3 regions of the Kitasatospora sp. MBT66 genome follow, and region 3 is predicted to be linked to each of the others. Evidence: riboswitches for the same ligand, from Rfam matches in the RefSeq annotation. Region 3 holds a riboswitch; each other region holds the start of a gene.
The links. A riboswitch is a leader RNA that binds a small molecule or an ion and turns the genes downstream of it on or off. The one in region 3 is predicted to bind cobalamin.
Positions count from the first base shown of each region.

Region 1: linked by a shared signal. The riboswitch ahead of BI06_RS01720 (CoA-acylating methylmalonate-semialdehyde dehydrogenase) and the one ahead of BI06_RS25010 (HoxN/HupN/NixA family nickel/cobalt transporter) in region 3 are both predicted to bind cobalamin.
Region 2: linked by a shared signal. The riboswitch ahead of BI06_RS55010 (prenyltransferase/squalene oxidase repeat-containing protein) and the one ahead of BI06_RS25010 (HoxN/HupN/NixA family nickel/cobalt transporter) in region 3 are both predicted to bind cobalamin.

Region 1 is NZ_JAIY01000002.1:65,541-68,806, reverse strand. It holds gene BI06_RS01725 (acyl-CoA dehydrogenase family protein) at 1-281, opposite strand, end outside; gene BI06_RS01720 (CoA-acylating methylmalonate-semialdehyde dehydrogenase) at 278-1,777, opposite strand; cobalamin riboswitch at 2,042-2,233, opposite strand; gene BI06_RS01715 (amidohydrolase) at 2,366-3,266, opposite strand, start outside.
Region 2 is NZ_JAIY01000002.1:73,673-76,938, reverse strand. It holds gene BI06_RS55010 (prenyltransferase/squalene oxidase repeat-containing protein) at 1-1,946, opposite strand, end outside; cobalamin riboswitch at 2,098-2,231, opposite strand; cobalamin riboswitch at 2,322-2,399, shown strand; gene BI06_RS01750 (hypothetical protein) at 2,528-3,266, shown strand, end outside.
Region 3 is NZ_JAIY01000010.1:94,168-97,433, forward strand. It holds gene BI06_RS25005 (DUF2075 domain-containing protein) at 1-480, shown strand, start outside; gene BI06_RS25010 (HoxN/HupN/NixA family nickel/cobalt transporter) at 552-1,703, opposite strand; cobalamin riboswitch at 1,735-1,928, opposite strand; partial or broken gene BI06_RS25015 (ArsR/SmtB family transcription factor) at 2,012-2,347, shown strand; gene BI06_RS25020 (Fpg/Nei family DNA glycosylase) at 2,487-3,266, opposite strand, start outside.

The DNA of each region.
Region 1 (3,266 bases), on a different contig from region 3:
ATGTTGTGGATGGAGAGGTAGGCGGCGATGGACGGGCAGCCGGTGGCGAGGGCCTCGAAGGCGACCGCGCCGTCGCGGCGGGTGAGGCCGGAGCCGCCGGACTCCTCCCGCACGTAGACGCCGGCCAGGCCGAGTTCGCCGGCCTTGCGCAGCACGTCGACCGGGAAGTGCTTGGTGTGGTCCCACTCCACGGCGTTCGGGGCGAGGTGCTCGTCGGCGAAGGCCCTGGTGGTCGCGGCGATCGCGCGCTGGTCGTCGGTGAGATCGTGCACGGCGCTCATCCCATCGTCGGCATGGTGAAGCTGGCGCCTTCCTTGACCCCGGAGGGCCAGCGCGAGGTCACCGTGCGGGTGCGGGTGTAGAAGCGGATCGAGTCCGGGCCGTGCTGGTTGAGGTCGCCGAAACCGGAGCGCTTCCAGCCGCCGAAGGTGTGGTAGGCGATCGGCACCGGGATCGGCACGTTGACGCCGACCATGCCGGTGTTGACCCGGCGGGTGAAGTCGCGGGCGGTGTCTCCGTCGCGGGTGTAGATGGCCACGCCGTTGCCGAACTCGTGCTCGCTGGGCAGGCGCAGGGCTTCCTCGTAGTCGGCGGCGCGGACCACGCTCAGCACCGGGCCGAAGATCTCCTCGCGGTGGATGCGCATCCCCGGCGTCACCCGGTCGAACAGCGAGGGGCCGAGGAAGAAGCCCTCCTCGTGGCCCTCCAGCCGGAAGTCGCGTCCGTCGACGACGAGTTCGGCGCCCTCCTCGACCCCGAGGTCCAGGTAGCCGCGGACCCGCTCCAGCGCGTCCCGGCCGACCAGCGGGCCGAAGTCCGCAGCGGGGTCGTCCGAGCGGCCGACCTTCAGCGCGCCGATCCGCTCGACCAGCTTGGCCACCAGGGCGTCGGCGGTCTCCTCGCCGACCGGGACGGCCACCGAGATCGCCATGCAGCGCTCGCCCGCCGAGCCGTAGCCGGCGCCGACCAGCGCGTCCGCCGCCTGGTCGAGGTCGGCGTCGGGCATCACGATCATGTGGTTCTTGGCGCCGCCGAAGCACTGGGCGCGCTTGCCGTGGGCGGCCGCGGTCGCGTAGACGTACTGGGCGATCGGGGTGGAGCCGACGAAGCCGACCGCCTGCACCCGGGGATCCTCCAGCAGGGTGTCGACGGCCTCCTTGCCGCCGTTCACCACGTTCAGCACGCCGGGCGGCAGTCCGGCCTCCAGGAACAGTTCGGCGAGCCGCAGCGGCACCGAGGGGTCGCGCTCGGAGGGCTTGAGCACGAAGGCGTTGCCGCAGGCCAGCGCGGGTGCGGCCTTCCAGAGCGGGATCATCGCGGGGAAGTTGAACGGGGTGATGCCGGCGACCACGCCGAGCGGCTGGCGCATCGAGTACACGTCGATGCCGGTGCCGGCGTTGTCGGTGAACTCGCCCTTGAGCAGGTGCGGGATCCCGGCCGCGAACTCGACCACCTCCAGGCCGCGCTGGAGGTCCCCGTGGGCGTCGGCGACGGTCTTGCCGTGCTCGGCGGAGAGCAGCCGGGCGAGCGATTCCCGCTCCTGCTCGACGAGTTGGAGGAAGCGCAGCAGCACCCGGGCCCGGCGCTGCGGGTTCCAGGCCGCCCACGCGGGCTGGGCCTGCGCCGCGTCGGCGATCACGGCCTCGACCTCGGCGCGGCTCGCGAGCGGCACCCGGGCCTGGACGCGGCCGGTGTTGGGGTCGTGGACGTCGCCGAAGCGGCCGGAGGTGCCGGCGGTGCGCTTGCCGCCGACGAAGTGGGTGAGTTCGGGGACGATCGACTCGGGGACGATCGACTCGGGGGTGGTCGACTCGGGGGTGGTCGGGTCGGGGAGCATTGATTCCTTCTCTCGTCAGGATGGGGAGAGGAGGAGTGGAGGCCGCGCCGGTGCGCGGGCGCACGGTGGTGCACCCGGCGGCAGGACGGCGGCGGCGGACGAACCGTCAGCGCGGGTGCGCCCCGGGGTTCGTCGGCACGGCAGAGCCGGGGGCGGTGGAACGCGAGCAGCCCGGATTCATGCGTGTCGTCTCCATCCTCGTGGAAAACACGGACCTTCCGCGGCCGGTATCCTGACTCCCGGATCGACGCGCGCCCCCGGGCCTTCCCGGCTGGCTGCCAGTGGCCGAACTCCTGCGAGGACGAACTCCCCGGTCACAGTGGCGGGACCGTGCCGGACTTTCACCGGCTTCCCTGACACCGCGGACCTGTTCCGACCATATAGTTGGACGTCCTAGTAAGTCCAGAGCCCCTTGCCGTCCGGGCGCGTCGGAGCACGCACCACCGGGAACGCGACGGGCCCCGGGGAGCACCCCGGGGCCCGGACGGCAGTCGACGCGACGTCAGACAGCCTCACCAGGAAGCGTCTTCACTCGGCGGCGTGGACCAGCTCGCCCCCGACATAGGTGCGCAGCACCCGGGCGGAGGCGATCTCCTCGGGCGGGCCGGTGAGGATGTCGCGGTCCAGGACGACCAGGTCGGCCAGCAGACCGGGCGCGAGCACCCCGGCGTCGTCGTGCCCGTTCACATGGGCGGTGCCCGCCGTGTAAGCGGCGATCGCCGAGGCCAGGTCGAGCCGCTGCTCGGGCAGGAACACCCGGTCGTCCTCGGCCTCCGGCTCCCGCCGGTTGACCGCGACGTGCAGACCGGCCAGCGGGTCCGGGCTGCTCACCGGCCAGTCGCTGCCCGCCGCCAGGGTGGCCCCGGCCCGCAGCAGCGCGCCGAACGGGTACTGCCAGGCGGCGCGCTCCGGGCCGAGGAAGGGGATGGTCAGCTCGTCCATCTGCGGCTCGTGCGCCGCCCACAGCGGCTGGATGTTGGCGATCGCGCCGAGCCGGGCGAACCGGGGCAGGTCGTCCGGGTGGACCACCTGGAGGTGGGCGAGGTGGTGGCGGGTGTCGCGCCGGCCGTTGGCGGCACGGGCGGCCTCGACCGCGTCCAGCGCCTCGCGCACTGCCCGGTCGCCGAGGGCGTGGAAGTGCACCTGGAAGTCCAGCGCGTCGAGTGCGGTCACGTACTCGCGCAGGGCGAGCGGATCGACGAAGCTGAGGCCGGAGTTGGCGGTGGCGCAGCCGCAGCCGTCCAGATAGGGGCTGGTCATCGCGGCGGTGAAGTTCTCCGCGATGCCGTCCTGCATGATCTTCACCGAGCCGGCCCGGAACCTGCCGTGGGCGGACTCGGCGCGGCGCTCGACGAGTTCGGCGATCTGCTCGGCGCCCCGCTCGCGCTCCCACCAGAGCGCGCCGTTCACCCGGGCGGTCAGCGCACCG
Region 2 (3,266 bases), on a different contig from region 3:
GCCTGGGAGAACACCGAGGTGGCCCAGGTGTAGTTGCCGGCGCCCGCGCAGCCGGTGCTGTCGTCGGCCTTGGCGCAGGTGACCGCCGCGAGGGCGGCGATCAGGTCGTGGCCGCCGAAGGCGCGCGGGTCGCGGCCGACGACCTCCGCGAGCAGCGCCTCCTTGCCGATGGAGCCGCCGCCGGCGTACTCGGTGCCGATCGCGGTCCAGTCGTTGACGGTGCGGTCGTTGGCGTCCTTGCCCTGCCGGTCCAGGAAGTCGACGATCCCGCGCAGCGCGGTGTCGTCGGTGCCGGTGGCGGCGAGGGCGAAGGCGCCGTCGATGGTGAGGCCGAAGTCGGCGAAGGCCGGGAAGGCCTCGTAATAGTGGCCGTCGATCAGGCGCGCGCGGTCGGTCAGGTAGGCGCTGCCCCGGGCCGGGTCGGGGGTCCGCCCGGCGGGCGGGGTGGTGGCGCCGTCCGGGTTGTGGCGGACGGTGCCGAGGTCGGTGCCGGTCAGGGCCAGGACGGCCTGCTCGGTGGCGGCCGGGTCGGCGTCGGGCGTCGCCTCGTCGGGCCGGACGCCGCCGTCCTCGCCCTGGCGGGCGGCGATCCACGCCTTGGCGGCGGACTGCCGGGCGCCCTGGCCGACGGCCAGCAGTGCCTGGGCCGCGTGGGCGGTGCTGCCGGTGTCGCCGGGGGCACCGGCGTAGGGGGCGTAGGAGCCGTCGGCCTGCTGGCTCGCGGCGAGTTGCTCGGCGGCCTTCTTCGCCGTCGACTCCTGGTCGGCGACACCGCGCAGGGCGAGGACGGCCAGGCTGGTGGAGCCGGGGTCGGACTCGCAGTAGCCGCCCGCGACGATCATCGATCCGGCCATGCCGCCGTCGGCGCACTGGAGGACCGCGAAGCGCGCGAGCGCCGACGCGGGCGGCGTGACACCGGCGCGGCGCAGGGCGATGACCGCCCATGCCTGCGCCCAGGGCGAGGAGGCGCCGTGGAAGTCCCCGGCGGCGGTGCACTTGCCGTTCTCGCCCGGCCCGGCGCACACATGGTCGGTGAGCGCGGCGAGGAGGTCCCGGCCGCCGAAGGACCGGGGGTCGCCCTCGGTGCTCCCGGCGACGAGGGCGAGCAGGGCGGCGGCGCCGGAGTCGGGCTTGCCGGCCGGGCCGTCGGGGTACAGGTAGGCGTCGGTGTGGGCCCGGAGGAAGGCGAGGACCTTGCGCAGCGCCGGGTCCTGGGTCCCGGCGGCGGCGAGCGCGATCGCGGTCTGCGCGGTGCGGGGGTAGTCGGGGCCCTCGAAGGCCCAGTTCTCCATGTGGTCGCCGTCGACCAGGCGGGCGACCAGCCAGGCGGCCGCGGCGGCGGGGTCGCCGGTGCGGGCCGGGCCGGTCGGACTCGCCGTCGCGGTGGGCGAGGCGGACGGCGAGGCGGACGGCGAGGGCCCGGTGTTCCTGGCCCGGACCGAGTCCGGGGTGAAGGACGGCGCCCCGCTGGTGCCGCCGATGTCGGTGCCCCCGTAGACCCAGGCCTCCACCTCCCCCGGCTTGGGCTTCTGCGTCGCGGCGCCGAACTGGCTGTAGGACCAGGTCTGTTGGCCCGGAGCGGCGATCCAGTACGACCAGTACGCCGTCGCCTGCGGGGTGGTGGTGCAGGGCTCCTCGGCCGGGGTCGGGTACTGGGTGCCGCCGTTGAAGCTTCCGGTGCCCAGGCGGCAGATGAAGGCCGGTCCGTCGTGCTCGGTGCCGGCGGTGGTGAATCCGGCCTTGTGCAGCAGGTTCATGCCGGTGCTGGGGTCGGCGTCGCAGCCGCGGACGACACCGCCGCCCCAGTGGCCGAAGTCGACGGCGACGATCGCGCCGGTGGTCGTCGTGCAGTCCTCGATCGGGTCCGCGACCGCGGCCCGGGGGTTGGCGAGCAGCACCGTACCGCCCGCCGCAACCGCGACCGCCCCGGTGACCAGCAGGGACACGACTCCCCTGCCTCTGTGCCGCGTACGACTGCTGCTGACCCTCACCGGCTACTCCCTGGTCGATCGACGCGGGTGCAACGGCGCAGCCGGCAGCCCCCGACAGGCATGGGGACCGCCATGACCACGTCGTAGTCCGCGACGACGCAAGTACTTCGAGAACAGACCCCGGTCCAGGCATTCCGGCTCATCCGCCCGGGGGGGCGGATCTACGGTTGCGGGTCAGCGCCGGATTCGGACCGGCTTCCCCTGGGTGCCGAGGGTGAAAAACCGGTTCATCAGACCACGCTGCCGAACTGGGAGTCAACGGCACGTCACCTGGATCACAAGCCCTCGTCGGCGCCTACGCCGTGCGGTAGCGTCCGCGGTGGCCGAGCGGGGGAACCCGGTGCGAATCCGGGGCTGACGCGCAGCGGTGTGGGGTGCCGTCCGTCGGCGCCCCGAGTCCGAATGCCCGCCCGGCCGCGCACCACGGCGAAAGCCTGCCCACGCGAGCCGGGCGGCGGCCGCTCCGGCCGCCGTGCTCCCGCAGGGGTGCAAGGGGCCGGGGCCGGGTCGGCGCCCGCCACCCCAAGGAGTGTCCCGTGTCCTTCCTCACCTCACGCACCGCCGCCTCCCGCACCGCCGCCTCCCGCACCGCCGCCGCGGTGACCGTCCCGCTGGCGGCCGGAGCCCTGCTGCTGTCGGCCGTTCCCGCGCAGGCGACCGCCACCCCGGCCCAGACAGCCACCTCGAAGAGCACCGGCGTCACCTATCTGAAGTCCCTCCAGGCCGCCGACGGCAGCTACGTCACCGGCGGCGGGCTCTCCAACGAGTGGGCCTTCAGCGCGCTGGCGGCGGCCGGCACCGCGGCGGCGGACGTCACGCCCGGCGGGGACGCCACCAAGAACGCCCGCCTCGTCTACCGCAACCAGCTCGCCGCGCCCGCCTGGCCCAGCGCCTCGCCGGTCGTCACCGACTACGAGCGCGGCATCCTGAACGCCTACGCCGCCGGGATCGACCCCGCGCGCGTCGGGCCCGGCCGCAACCTGGTCGCGGACCTGGCCGCCTACTGGCAGACCGCCGAGCCCGGCTACTACGGCCCGTCCGCCAACTTCAACGGCACCGTCTTCGGCCTGCTCGCCCTCGGCGGCGCCAGGACCCAGAGCGGCACCAGGCGCGTGCCGCAGTCCCTGCTGGACGCCTCGGTCGCCGCCGTGCGCGCCAACCAGCACAACGACGGCGGCTGGAACTACAGCAAGGCCGCCGGCGACCCGACGGCGCTCGCCCAGGGCAGCGACATCGACATGACGGGCGCCGCCATGGCCTCCCTGTGCAGCGGCG
Region 3 (3,266 bases):
CTGCAGACCCGGAACGCGGAAGGGTTCGGTGCCCGGATGTCGGCCGGGTACTGCTGGAAGTGGACCACGAAGCCGAAGCCGGGCGAGCCCCTCCCCCAGGACGTGGTCATCGGCGACTGGTCCCGGCCGTGGAACGTCCACGGCGACTCGGCGGTGGACGGAGCCCCGCCGTCCGCGCTCTGGGCCACCGATCCGGGCGGCTTCGGGCAGGTCGGCTGCGTGTACACGGCCCAGGGTTTCGAGTACGACTGGAGCGGCGTGATCCTCGGCCCGGACCTCGTGTGGCGGCAGGATCGCTGGGTGACCGACCGGACGGCGTCCAAGGACCCGGTGTTCACGCGGTCCACGCCCGATACCGAGGTCGACCGGCTGATCCGGAACACCTACAAGGTGCTCCTGACCCGCGGGATGATCGGCACCGTGATCACCTCCACCGACGCGGAGACCCGCGCCAAGCTCCGCGAGTTCGCGGGCGGCTGAGCCCGTCGGGCCTGTGCGGGAAGTCGGTCGGTCCGACTTCCCGCACAGGCCCGCCGGTGAGCCGGGCGGGACTACTCGGCGCCGCCGACGGGCGCCGAACCGGGCGCCGAACCGGGGGCGGCAGGGGCGGCCCACTTCTGCTCGACGCCGGCGAGGCGCCAGTAGGCGATGGCGGCGCCCCAGACGACGACGAACAGGCCGACGATGGCGTAGCCGACGTTGTCCAGGGTGATGTCCGCGATCCAGCCGGTCACCGGGTCGGTGAGGTCCAGCTTCTCGTGCAGGACGCCGACGAGTTCGATGGTCCCGATGATGAACGCCACCGCGATGGACAGTCCGGTGATGGTCAGGTTGTAGTAGACCTTGCGCACCGGGTTGGAGAACGCCCACTGGTAGGCGAAGTTCATGAAGGTGCCGTCCAGGGTGTCGAACAGACTCATGCCGGCCGCGAACAGCAGCGGCAGGCAGACGATCGCGTACCAGGGCAGGCCGGAGGCCGCGCCGGAGCCGGCCATCACCATCAGGGTGACCTCGGTCGCGGTGTCGAAGCCCAGGCCGAGCACCATGCCGACCGGGAACATCTGGCCGGGGCGGGTGATCGAGCGGGTGGCCCGGTTCAGCACCCGGGCCAGCAGGCCGCGCGAGTTGAGGTGGTCCTCCAGCTCGGCCTCGTCGAACCGGCCCTCCCGCATCGAGCGGAAGACCTTGAGGATGCCGAACAGCGCGGCCAGGTTGAGCGCGCCGATCAGGTAGAGGAAGGCCCCGGAGGCCGAGGTGCCGACCACGCCCAGCCACTGGTGGGTGGTGGACTCGTCGTCCATCAGGGTGCTGGCCAGTTGCGCGCCGCCCGCCACCAGGGCGGCCATCAGGACCACCATCGAGGAGTGTCCGAGCGCGAACCAGAAGCCGACCGAGACCGGCCGCTTGCCGTCCGCCATCAGCTTCCGGGTGGTGTTGTCGATCACCGCGATGTGGTCGGCGTCGAAGGCGTGCCGCATGCCGAGGGTGTAGGCGGTGATGCCCAGGCCCACCCCGAAGACCTGGGTGCCCACCTCGTACTTCTCCGGCGCGACCAGGAAGATCAGCGTTCCGAAGGCCACCACGTGCATGGCCAGGATCACGGCCATCAGGCCGGCGGTCCGTACGGTGTCCTCCCGCCGCCATCGGAAGGTGGGCAGGGCGGTGGGCGCCGCCGGGGCGGCGACGGTTTCGGGCAGGGTCATCCTGGGATCACGCTCCAGCACCTCGTGGAAATACTTCGTGAGATGCCGCGGCCGGTCTCCTGGCTGACGGGGCTCCCGTACCCGCCTTCCCAGACGCGCGAGGCGCCCAGTGGCGACATGGGTACGGACACTTCCCCCCGATCACAGTGGCGAGGGCCGCTCCGGACTGGGACCCCTGGGGGTCTGTCACCGGTCTTCCCGAGCACCACGGCGGGCAACACCGTAGGGGGCGGGCGGTGACCCTTGCAAGGCTGCGCACCTGCGCAGGTGTCCAGGATCACAGCGTCCCGCCTGCGAGAATGGCCCGTATGCATCTCGTACCGGCCGACCGCGCGGGCCACCGCACCATCGACGGGCACCGGGTCTGCGAGGCCATCGCGGCGATCGGCGACACCGCCCACGTCCGCTCCTGGGCCGAGCGCTTCTCGCTGCTCGCCGACCCCGGCCGCCTCGCCCTGCTGCTCGCGCTGCACCGCACCGGGCCGCTCGCCGTCACCGACCTGGCGGTCGCCACCGGCATGCGCGACCCCGCCGTCTCCCAGGCCCTGCGGCTGCTCCGGACGGCCGGGGTGGTGACCGGCGAGAAGGAGGGACGTGTCGTGCGCTACCGGCTCGTGGACGCGAACCTGCGCCCCCTGCTGGACGCGTGCGCCGTCGACTCCCCCGAGCACCACGAGCACGACGAGCACCCGGAGCACCCCGAGCACCCGGAACGCCCAGGGCACGACGAGCACCCCGAGCACGACGCGGCCACCGGCTGAGCCGGCCCGGTCAGCGGCCCGGTCAGCGGGCCGGGGTACCCGCCGGCTGGCAGGACGGGCACCAGAACAGATTGCGGGAGGCGTGCTCCTCCGCCCGGACCTCGGTGGCGCAGACCAGGCACGGCATCCCGGCCCGCCGGTAGACGTACACCTCGCCGCCGTGGTCGTCGACCCGCGGCGGGCGGCCCATCGCCTCGGGGGTGTGCTCGGGGCGCACGGTGTCGATGCGGCCCGCGCCGGCGCCCTCGCGCATCAGCGCGACCAGGTCGGCCCAGATCGCGTCCCACTCGGCCCGGAGCAGCTCGCGGCCCGTCCGGTGCGGATCGATGCCGTGCCGGAACAGCACCTCGGCGCGGTAGACGTTCCCCACCCCGGCCAGCACCTTCTGGTCCATCAGCAGGGCGGCGACCGTCGTCCGGCTGGCCGCCATCCGCCGCCAGGCGGCCTCCGGGTCGGCGTCGGCGCGCAGCGGGTCGGGGCCGAGCCTGGCGGCCACCGCGGCCTTCTCGGCGCCGGTGATCAGCGCGCAGGTGTTGGGGCCGCGCAGATCGGCGACGTGCTCGTCGTTCTCCAACCGCAGCCGGACCAGCCCGACCGGCGCCGGCACCGGGCCGTCGCCGATCGCGGCGAAGCCGAAGCCCCCGTACAGGCCGAGGTGGATGTGCACCCAGGCGTCCTCGCCGAAGCCGAGGAACAGGTGCTTGCCGACGGCCTCCGCCGCCTCCAGCTCCCGTCCGTCGATCAGCGCGGCGCCGTCCGCGAACCGCCCCTGCGGGCTGCTGGCACGGACCGCCCGGCCGCC